2 linked regions of the Pseudonocardia sp. HH130630-07 genome follow. The protein of the gene in region 1 interacts with the protein of each later gene in a pairwise test. Links are inferred from orthologs where the notes say so. Each region holds a gene or a part of one and is shown in the gene's direction. Other genes may lie near its edges.

What was found. The genes of interacting proteins can lie anywhere in the genome.
Region 2: the proteins of aceE (region 1) and nth interact in binary tests that used the Escherichia coli proteins (3 or more experiments, as listed by UniProt). The link is inferred for Pseudonocardia sp. HH130630-07 from one-to-one orthologs.

Annotation. Positions count from the first base shown.
Region 1 is NZ_CP013854.1:4,567,379-4,573,773, reverse strand. Bases 1,845-5,214 are described here. They hold aceE (pyruvate dehydrogenase (acetyl-transferring), homodimeric type), read left to right. Parts: upstream 1,845-2,224; coding sequence 2,225-5,014; downstream 5,015-5,214. In the rest of the region: AFB00_RS21670 (peroxiredoxin), read right to left, coding at 910-1,365; AFB00_RS21665 (DUF3052 domain-containing protein), read right to left, coding at 1,371-1,802; AFB00_RS21655 (cold-shock protein), read left to right, coding at 5,272-5,475; AFB00_RS21650 (pirin family protein), read right to left, coding at 5,583-6,341; AFB00_RS21645 (PucR family transcriptional regulator), read left to right, coding at 6,351-6,395. UniProt on the Escherichia coli protein: Component of the pyruvate dehydrogenase (PDH) complex, that catalyzes the overall conversion of pyruvate to acetyl-CoA and CO(2).
Region 2 is NZ_CP013854.1:2,463,413-2,467,678, reverse strand. What follows is about bases 1-2,754. They hold nth (endonuclease III), read left to right. Parts: upstream 1-854; coding sequence 855-1,655; downstream 1,656-2,754. Other genes in these bases: AFB00_RS11955 (NUDIX hydrolase), read left to right, coding at 2,302-2,754; AFB00_RS11960 (TlpA family protein disulfide reductase), read left to right, coding at 1,652-2,305; AFB00_RS11970 (hypothetical protein), read right to left, coding at 320-568; AFB00_RS11975 (Crp/Fnr family transcriptional regulator), read right to left, coding at 1-148. In the rest of the region: more of AFB00_RS11955, read left to right, coding at 2,755-3,072; AFB00_RS11950 (MarP family serine protease), read left to right, coding at 3,075-4,266. UniProt on the Escherichia coli protein: DNA repair enzyme that has both DNA N-glycosylase activity and AP-lyase activity. The DNA N-glycosylase activity releases various damaged pyrimidines from DNA by cleaving the N-glycosidic bond, leaving an AP (apurinic/apyrimidinic) site.

The DNA of each region.
Region 1 (6,395 bases):
ACCGGATCGAATGCGGGCGGTCGGCCACCGCGTGAGCCCCGTCGTTTGCGGTGTCCCTGCTGGTCAGAGGGCTCCGGAATGACAGCGATGATCCGGCGCTCGCGCAGGTGCCGGCGGATCGCGCGTGAGGAGTAGGCCTTGTCCGCGCGCACGCGTTCAGGCCGGGTCCGGGGTCGTCCCGGGCCCGGTCGGGCGATGCTCAGGCGCGCCATCAGGTGCGGAAACATTGGCGAGTCGCCGCCCTGGCCGGGGCCGAGGAGGACCACCAGCGGGCGGCCGTGCCCGTCAACGAGCTGGTGGATCTTCGTCGACAGCCCTCCGCGGGACCGTCCCAGCGCGTGATCTGCTGGTTCGGCGAGCAGATTCGTGTAGTTCGATCCGGCCCCCTGTGTCGCGCTTGAGGGTCGCGGCGTGCTGGTGGGCACGGATGATCGTGGAGTCCACGCTGACCGCCCACCCGAGCACCTCGGCGGCGTCGGCCTCGACCAGAAGAGCAGCCAGGATGTGGTCCCAGGTGCCGTCGCCGCTGTAGCGGCGGTGCCGCTTCCACAACGTCTGCCACGGCCCGAACTCGGCTGGGACGTCGCGCCAGGGAAGCCCGCACCGATACCGGTAGATGATCCCCTCGATCACCCGGCGGTCATCGCGGAACGGGCGCCCGCGACGACCCTCGGAGGAGGGCAACAGCGGCGCCAGACGGGCCCACTGGACATCAGTCAGGACAGCGGTACGCGGCACCGATCAAGCATCGCGCACCCCGCTCCGCCTATCTGGGAGACACGCCCTAGGCGACGTCAGGGTGGGCGCGGCAGGGTTCGAACCTGCGACCGCTCGGGTGTAAACCGAGTGCTCTCCCGCTGAGCTACGCGCCCGAGAACCCGGGCCGGAGCCCGGGCCCGTCGAAAGGTGTCACAGAGCGTCGATCGCCCGGCGCCATCCGTCCTGGTCCCGCGGCTCCCCGGGGCTGTTCACCTCGGCGAACGACACGATCCCGTCCGGCCGGACCAGGAACGTGCCGCGCACGGCCATCCCCTTCGCCGGCTCGAGGACCCCGTACGCCGACGCCACCTCACCGTGCGGCCAGAAGTCCGACAGCAACGGGAACGTGTACCCCGAGGCCTCGGCCCAGGCACCCAACGAGTACGTCGGATCGCACGAGATCGCCAGGACCTGGGTCGAGGAGTTCTGGAACCCGTCGATCGACTCCTGGACCGCGGTGAGCTCGCCACCGCAGAGCCCGGAGAACGCGAACGGGTAGAACACGAGCAGGGCGCTGCGCCCCGACCCGAGTACGGACTCCAGGGTGACCTCGGACCGGTTCTGGTCGGGCAGGGCGAAGGTCGGGGCCGTGGCACCGACGGTCACGGCGTTCAGCGCTTGCCCTTTCCCTGCTTCGGCGGGACGAGCTTCGACCCGACCCAGTCGTCACCGATCGTCGCGTTCGACGTCTGTGACAGGCCGGCGGTCGGTGCCGCCTCCGCGATCTCGGACGGCTGGAGGTGCCCGTCCCTGCCGGTCTTCGGGGTCAGTACCCAGACCACGCCGTCGTCGGCGAGTGGGGTACGGGCGTCGACCAGGGTGTCGACCAGGTCTCCGTCGCCATCGCGGAACCACAGGAGGACGACGTCGATGACCTCCTGGGCGTCCTCGTCCAGCAGTTCCTCACCGATCGTGTCCTCGACGGCCTGTCTGACCTGGTCGTCGACGTCGGTGTCGTATCCCAGCTCCTGGACGATCATGCCCGACTCGACGCCGAGCTTCCCCGCGATGTCGGACGCACCGGCATCAGCCGCGGTCACCACTCGTTCCCCTTTCACGCTGCTCACGCAGTCCATCGTCTTCGGTTCCGCGGGCAGGCGCCACCCCTCACGCGAAATCGGATGCGGCATCCGAACACGCGGGCGTCACCGTGCGCAAGCGCCCGCACCCGTCGGCGCCACCACCGGGCGGGAGAACCAGGTCACCCCACCGTCCGTTCACTTACGTCCGAGTAGTACCTATCCTCGCCGGAACGCCCCGTTACCGATCGTCCCTCGTCGACGCGAGTTTCGGGCCCACGCCGGAACGGGCACCATGGACGCCAGGGTCCGCCACGTCCGCTCGATCCGGCTGGCAGCACCGCGTCCTGCGCCCCGCCGATCCGGGGGCTCCGGCCGCACACCAGAACGTGAGGACGACAGGGCCGGGTACTCCGGCCACCGACTTGACCAGGCAGGGAGAACCCTTGACCGCGCAGAGCAGCAGGGCCGGTAGCGACAGCGGGGAGCCGCGTCGTGTCAACGTCATCCGGGGCGGGCTGGCCTCCCACCTGCCGGACATCGACCCGGAGGAGACCGCCGAGTGGCTGGAGTCCTTCGACGCGGTCCTCGACAACGCCGGCCAGCAGCGCGCCCGCTACCTGATGCTGACGATGCTGCAGCGCGCCCGTGAGAAGCACGTCGGTGTGCCGTCGCTCACCACCACCGACTACGTCAACACGATCCCGACCGACCAGGAGCCCTGGTTCCCGGGTGACGAGGACGTCGAGCGGACCTACCGGCGCTGGCTGCGCTGGAACGCGGCGATGACCGTGCACCGCGCGCAGCGGCCGGGCATCGGTGTCGGCGGGCACATCTCGTCCTACGCCTCGTCGGCGACGCTCTACGAGGTCGGGTTCAACCACTTCTTCCGTGGCAAGGACCACCCGGGTGGTGGTGACCAGATCTACATCCAGGGGCACGCCTCCCCCGGCATCTACGCCCGCGCGTTCCTCGAGGGCCGGCTGTCGGAGGACCGTCTCGACGGCTTCCGCCAGGAACTGAGCCACGCCGGTCCGGGCGGCGGGCTGCCGTCCTACCCGCACCCGCGCCTCATGCCGGACTTCTGGGAGTTCCCCACGGTCTCGATGGGCATCGGCCCGATGAACGCGATCATGCAGGCCCGGTTCAACCGGTACCTGGGCGACCGCGGCTTCTCCGACACCCGTGACCAGCACGTCTGGGCGTTCCTCGGCGACGGCGAGATGGACGAGCCGGAGTCCCGCGGCATGATCCACGTCGCGGCGAACGAGGGCCTCGACAACCTCACGTTCGTCGTGAACTGCAACCTGCAGCGGCTCGACGGGCCGGTCCGCGGCAACGGCAAGATCATCCAGGAGCTGGAGGCGTTCTTCCGGGGCGCCGGCTGGAACGTGATCAAGGTCGTGTGGGGCCGCGAGTGGGACTCGCTGCTGCACGGCGACCGCGACGGCGCCCTGATCAACCTGATGAACAGCACGCCGGACGGCGACTACCAGACCTACAAGGCCAACGACGGCGCGTACGTCCGCGACCACTTCTTCGGCCGCGACCCGCGGACCAAGTCCCTCGTCGAGCCGATGAGCGACGCCGAGATCTGGAACCTCAAGCGCGGCGGCCACGACTACCGCAAGGTGCACGCCGCCTACGCCGCGGCGACCGCGCACCACGGCCAGCCGACCGTCATCCTGGCCAAGACCATCAAGGGCTACGGCCTGGGCACGCACTTCGCGGGCCGCAACGCCACCCACCAGATGAAGAAGCTGACGCTCGACGACCTCAAGCAGTTCCGCGACGAGCAGCGCATCCCGATCAGCGACAAGCAGCTCGAGGCCGACCCGTACCTGCCGCCGTACTACCACCCCGGCGAGAACGACGAGGCGATCCGCTACCTGCGGGACCGCCGCCGTCAGCTCGGCGGGGCGCTGCCGTCGCGCCGGACCACGAGCAAGGCGCTGGTGCTGCCCGGCGACAAGGTCTACGACGTCGCCAAGAAGGGCTCGGGCAAGCAGGAGGTCGCCACGACGATGGCGTTCGTCCGGCTGCTCCGCGAGCTGATCAAGGACAAGGAGATCGGCGGCCGGTTCGTGCCGATCATCCCGGACGAGGCCCGGACCTTCGGCATGGACTCGATGTTCCCGAGCCAGAAGATCTACAACCCGAACGGGCAGAACTACACCTCGGTCGACGCCGACCTGATGCTCGCCTACAAGGAGTCCGAGCAGGGCCAGATCCTGCACGAGGGCATCAACGAGGCCGGGTCGGTCGGGTCGTTCACCGCGGCGGGCACGTCGTACGCCACGCACGACGAGCCGATGATCCCGGTCTACGTCTTCTACTCGATGTTCGGCTTCCAGCGGACCGGCGACTCGATCTGGGCCGCCTCGGACCAGATGGCCCGCGGCTTCCTGGTCGGCGCCACCGCCGGGCGCACCACGCTGACCGGCGAGGGGCTGCAGCACAACGACGGCCACTCGCTGCTGCTGGCCGCGACCAACCCGGCGATCGTCGCCTACGACCCGGCGTTCTCCTACGAGATCGCGCACATCATGCAGGACGGCCTGCGCCGGATGGTCGGTGAGGACGCCGAGAACGTCATCTACTACCTGACCGTCTACAACGAGCCCTACGTCCACCCGAAGGAGCCCGAGGGCGTCGACACCGACGGCATCCTGCGCGGCCTGCACCGCATCGAGCAGGCTCCGGAGGGCAACGGTCCGGTCGTGCGGCTGCTGTCGTCGGGTGTCTCGGTGCCGTGGGCGCTGCAGGCCCGGCAGATGCTGGCCGACGAGTGGGACGTCCGGGCCGAGGTCTGGTCGGTCACCTCGTGGGGCGAGCTGCGCCGCGACGGCGTCGACGCCGAGCACACGAACCTGCTCAAGCCGGGTGAGACTCCGGTCGTCCCGTACGTGACGACGAAGCTGGGCGAGGGCGAGCACGCCGACGCGCCGGTCGTCGCCGTCTCGGACTGGATGCGGGCCGTGCCGGACCAGATCCGCCAGTGGTCCCCGGCGCCGTTCCTGTCGCTGGGCACCGACGGGTTCGGGCTGTCCGACACCCGCCCGGCGGTGCGGCGGCACTTCGCCGTCGACGCCGAGTCCATCGTGGTCGGCGCGCTGACCGCGCTGGCCGGGCAGGGCCAGGTCAAGAGCGAGACCGCGGCCGAGGCCGCGGCCGGCTACAAGATCGACGACCCGCGGGCCGCAGGTCCGCAGATCGGCGACGGCGGAGCCGCCTGAGCCACCCCGTACGTGCCACGGCCCGCCGTCCCGCCCGGGGCGGCGGGCCGTGGCACGTCCCGGCATGTCTCGGTATGTCTCGCCTCGGTTTCGACCCTCCCCGAGCGGCGCAGATCACGATACGCTCCGGTCGACGGCGGCCGTGGCGATCACTCGTCGGTGCGACTCGCCGTCGCGACCAGCGCGTGGACCGTGTGCGCGGCTGGCCGGCGGTCCCGCCGACGAGGTGTCGCGGGCCGATGAGCGAGGGAGCAGGTATGGCAGAGGGCACCGTCAAGTGGTTCAACGGCGAGAAGGGCTACGGCTTCCTCGCTCCCGACGGTGGTGGTGCGGACGTGTTCGTGCACTACTCGGCGATCCAGACGAGCGGCTACAAGTCGCTCGACGAGGGCCAGCGCGTGGCGTTCGACATCGAGCAGGGTCAGAAGGGCCCGCAGGCCAGCGGCGTCACCCCGCTGTAGGCGCTGCACTCCGGTCCTCTTCGTTGCACTCATGGAGCTTCAGCCTCGCCATACGAGGCTGAAGCTCCATGAGTGCGAAGAGGCGAGGGCGAGGGGCCGAGGAGCGGTCAGGTGCGGCCGAGGGCGGTGTGCATCTCCCACAGGAGGATCTCCGCACCCTGCGGGCCTGCGGTGCAGCGGCGGCCGCCGTCGCCGACCACGCGCAGGGCGTCGCCGGTGTCCAGGCCGGGGGCCGCCTCGACATCGAGCGTGCCGCGGGCGGCGAAGGCGTGCACGTACGGGGCCGCGGGCAGATCGATCGTGTCCCCCGGTGCCAGTCGCGCGATCGTCAGCGCCGCGTCGGACTGCCGCAGCGGCAGTAGCCGCTCGTCCCGGTGCCGGGCCAGCCCGGACGCCAGGACGACCGCGCCGGGTCCGGCCGGCGCGTCCCGCAGCTCGTACTCGGGAGCTCCGCCCGGGGCGTCGGGCACCACCCACATCTGCACGAACCGCACCCCGGCGGCCGCGGTGGCGTGCTCGGAGTGCCGCACGCCCGACCCGGCACCGAGGCGCTGCACCGTGCCCGGCCCGACCCGCTCGACCCGGCCGCTGCCGGAGTCGCGGTGCTCCAGCTCCCCCTCCAGCACCCAGGTGAGGATCTCGGTGTCGCGGTGCGGGTGCTCGTCGTAGCCGAGCCCGGCCGACACCCGGTCCTCGTTGTGCAGCAGGAGCAGCCCGAAATGGGTGTTGGCGGGGTCGTAGTGCGCGCCCGCGGAGAAGCTGTGCCGGGAGTCGAGCCACCCGGTCGCGGTGCGGAACCGGTCCTGCGCCCGCTGCACCGTGACCCGGGAGCCGGGACGGGAGTGGCTGTCGGAGTCGTCGGACATCGTCGTGCCATGCTGCCCCATGTGCACCGGCACCCGGTAGCGGACTCGACGCTG
Region 2 (4,266 bases), 2.1 Mb from region 1 along the record:
CGATGTAGAGGCGGTCACCGGGCTCGCCCTCGGAGAAGATGACCTGCCCACGGGAGAACTCGACCGTCTCCAGCGCCTCGGCCAGCGCCTCGGCGGCCTGGGGCTCCACACCCTGGAAGATCCCGGCCCGGATCAGAACCTCGTCCACTGCAACTCCTCGTTCACCGGCCGTGATCGTCACGGCGGGTCGTCGGCGCGCCAGTGTAGAGGCCTTCGCCACACACGTGCGCACCACTGGCCCGATCGGCGCTCGTCCGATCGGGCCTGTTTCGTTCTTCGGACGCTCTCGTGGAGCCCCGATTCGATCGCGTCAACCGGGTCAGGCCGACGGAACCTGACTACGCCGGGTGGTCCTGCGCCGCCGGTTCCGCAACCGGAACAGCTCCAGTGCCCGGCTGCTGCCGGAGCGGAACAGGGCACGCACCTCGTCCGGTCGGGGCTGCTCGAGCATCTCGTCGAGCTCGTCCTGGCGCACCGTGGACTCCCGCAGGCGGGACTCCACACGCTCCATGCCGAGCGCGAAGAACATCACGAGAAGCGGAACGAGGACGCTCAACCAGGCAGTCATGGCACCTCCGATCCTCTCCTACGGGTTCGCACCCGCACCCTCCGGGGGTAACCGATCCGGGTGTTTCGTGATCGTTTCGTGATCGTCTGCTCCGTCCGGCGGCGTTCGGCGCCGCCGGACGGCCGCTCGACGCAGCCCCGATCCGGCCGCAGCGCCCCCGCCACCGGTGCACTCATGGAGCTTCGGCCTCGTGTGGCCGGGCCGAAGCTCCATGAGTACGCGAGGGGTGGCCGGGGCGCGCCACACGGTGACACGGCTGTCGGGGGCCACCCGTACGCTCGGTGACGTGAGCACTTCCGTCCGGCGGCCCACCCGGCGCGCCGCGGCCGGTCTCGCCGCGCGGATCACCGCCGGGGAGAACCCGATCGGGCGATCGCGGCGGGTCAACCGGATCCTGCGCGCGCTGGCCGAGTGTTACCCGCACGCGCACTGCGAACTGGACTTCACCACGCCGCTGGACCTCGCGGTGGCCACCATCCTGTCCGCCCAGTGCACCGACGAGCGGGTCAACCAGGTCACCCCGGCGCTCTTCGCCCGGTACCCCACGGCGGCGGACTACGCGGCCGCCGAGCGGACCGAGCTGGAGGAGCTGATCCGGTCCACCGGCTTCTACCGCAACAAGGCGAACTCGCTGGCGGGTCTGGGGGCCGCGGTCGTCGAGCGGCACGGTGGCGAGCTGCCCGCGAACCTCGAGGACCTGGTGCGTCTGCCCGGCATCGGGCGGAAGACCGCGAACGTCATCCTGGGCAACGCGTTCGACGTCCCCGGCATCACGGTCGACACCCACTTCGGGCGCCTGGTCCGCCGGTGGGGCTGGACCACCGAGGAGGACCCGGTGAAGGTCGAGCACGCCGTGGCCGCGCTCGTCCCGCGCCGGGACCAGACGATCATCTCCCACCACGTGATCTTCCACGGCCGGCGCGTCTGCCACTCCCGCAAGCCGGCCTGCGGGGTCTGCCTCCTGGCGGCGGACTGCCCGTCCTTCGGGCTCGGTCCGACCGAGCCCGCCGAGGCTGCGGCCCTGGTCAAGGGCCCGGAGCGGGACCACCTCCTGGCGCTGGCCGGAATCGACGAGGGCGGCCGGTGAGCCGGAGCGGCGCCACCCGGTCCGAGATCGTCTCGACCGTGGTCGTCGTCGTGCTCGTCGCCGTCGCGGTGTGGGCGCTCTGGCCCGCACCCTCCGGCCCCTCGGCCCAGGGCGCGCCGCCCGCCGCGGCCCGGCAGGAGTCCGACCCGGCCACCGCCGATCCCGCCGCGCTCGCCGTCGCCCGCTCCGGGGCCCGCCTGCAGCCCTGCCCGGCCCCGACCGGCGCGCCCGCGGCCGGGCCGCTGGCCGGGATCACCGTCCCGTGCCTGGGCGCGGACGGGTCGATCGACGTCGGCGCCGCGGTCGCCGGGCGTCCGGTGCTGGTCAACTTCTGGGCCTCCTGGTGCGTGCCGTGCCGCGAGGAGCTCCCGGCGCTCGCCGAGTACGCCGCGCGCCCCGGCTCGGTCCCGGTACTGACCGTCGACGTCCAGGACGACCCGGTCGCGGCGCTGCGCCTGGTGCAGCGGCTGGGGATCCGGCTGCCGGCCGTGACCGACCCGCGCGGCGAGCTGCGGGCGGCCCTCGACGCGCCGCCGGTGCTGCCGTTCACCTCCGTCGTCCGGGCCGACGGCACGCCGGCCACGGTCGATCCGCCGATCCCGTTCCGTACCGCCGACGAGGTGGCGGCCGCGGTGGAGCGCCTGCGGTGACCGGCCGCGCCGTGCCGGAGCCGGACCCGGGGGCCGCACCGCCCTCGCTGGTCCCGCTGGTCGAGGGGGTCCGCGGGCTCGACGCGGCCTGGTTCGGCAGCCGGCGCGATCCGGCGGCCGGCCGCGGCGACGGGCGGCGGGCCGCCGTCCTGATGCTGTTCGCCGACGGCGACCGCGGCCCGGACGTGCTGCTCACCGAACGGGCCGCGACCCTGCGGTCGCACGCCGGCCAGGTGGCCTTCCCCGGCGGCCGGGTGGACCCCGGGGACACCGGGCCCGTCGACGCCGCGGTGCGCGAGGCCCGCGAGGAGACCGGGCTCGACCCGGCGGGCGTGGTGCCGCTGTGCCTGCTGCCCGAACTCCTCGTCCCGCCGACCGGCGCGCTGGTGACCCCGGTACTCGCGCACTGGGCCCGCCCCGTTCCGGTGGACGTCGTGGACCCGGCCGAGGTGGCCAGGGTGCTGCGGGTCCCGGTGGCCGAGCTGGCCGACCCGGCGAACCGGATCTCGGTCCGCGGGCCGCGCGGGTACGTCGGCCCCGCGTTCCGCACGTCGGGGCTGCTGGTCTGGGGATTCACCGGGGGCCTGCTGTCCGCCCTGCTCCGGCGGGCCGGCTGGGAACGTCCGTGGGACGAGGAACGGGTCGAGGGACTCGACGAGGCATGGGCGGCGAGCGCCCGGCCCGGGCACGGGGAGCCGTGCCCGGACGAACTGCGAGGAGAACGCGTGACCGACCCCGTCGATCGTCGTGACGAGGTGGGCCGGTGAGCATCAGCTGGGTCGACGTGGTCGTCGTCCTCCTGGCGCTGCTGGCGGCGGCGTCCGGATGGCGGCACGGGGTGGCGGTCGCTCTGCTCTCCTTCCTCGGGGTGCTGACCGGGGCCATCCTGGGGCTGCGGCTCGCGCCGCTGCTGGCCGCCCAGGTGGAGTCCCAGCAGGCGAAGGTGCTGCTCGGGATCGGGGCGGTGGTGCTGCTCGTCGCGCTCGGCGAGGCCACCGGGGTCTACCTCGGCCGGCACATCCGGGACCGGATCCGCGGCGAGGGCACGCTCAAGGTCGACTCCACGCTCGGGGCCGGGGTCCAGGCGGTCGCCGTGGTGATCGCGGCCTGGCTGATCGCGCTGCCGCTGTCGTCCACCAGCTTCGCGACGCTCACCAGCGGGCTGCGCGACTCCCGGGTGCTGGCCGCCGTCGACGGCGCGATGCCGGACGCCGCCCGCCAGCTGCCGGCCGAGCTGCGCCAGATCCTGGACGACTCCGGGTTCCCCGACGTCGTGAGCCCGTTCTCGCGCACCCCGGTCGCCGCGATCGGCCCGCCGGACGCCGGTCTGGTGCAGAACCCGGTGGTCAACGAGGTCCGCGACCGGGTGCTCAAGGTGCGCGGCCGGGCCACGGCCTGCCGCCGTGCGCTGGAGGGGACCGGCTTCGTCGTCGCGCCGCAGCGGGTCATGACCAACGCCCACGTCGTCGCCGGCACGTCGAGCACGAGCGTGGAGGTCACCACCTCGCGCGGCCGTACCCGCCAGCTCGACGCCGAGGTCGTCTACTACGACCCGCAGGTCGACGTGGCCGTCCTGGACGTGCCGGCGCTGGAGGAGGAGCCGCTGCAGTTCAGCCCGGAGCCGACCGGCGTCGGGGACGACGTGATCATCCTCGGCTACCCGCTGGACGGCCCGTACACCGTCACGCCGGGCAAGGTCCGGGAGCGGATCCGGCTGCGCGGGCCGGACATCTACGAGCAGGGCAGCGTCGTGCGCGACGTCTACACCGTGCGCGCCGTGGTCCGTTCCGGGAACTCCGGCGGGCCGATGATCACCCCGGACGGCCGCGTGGTCGGCGTCGTCTTCGGTGCGGCCCTCGACGACACCGAGACCGGTTTCGTGCTGACCGCGGAGCAGGCCGCCGCGGCGCTGAACGCCGCGGCCGACGAGTCGGCGTCCTCGGTCGGCACGGGGGAGTGCG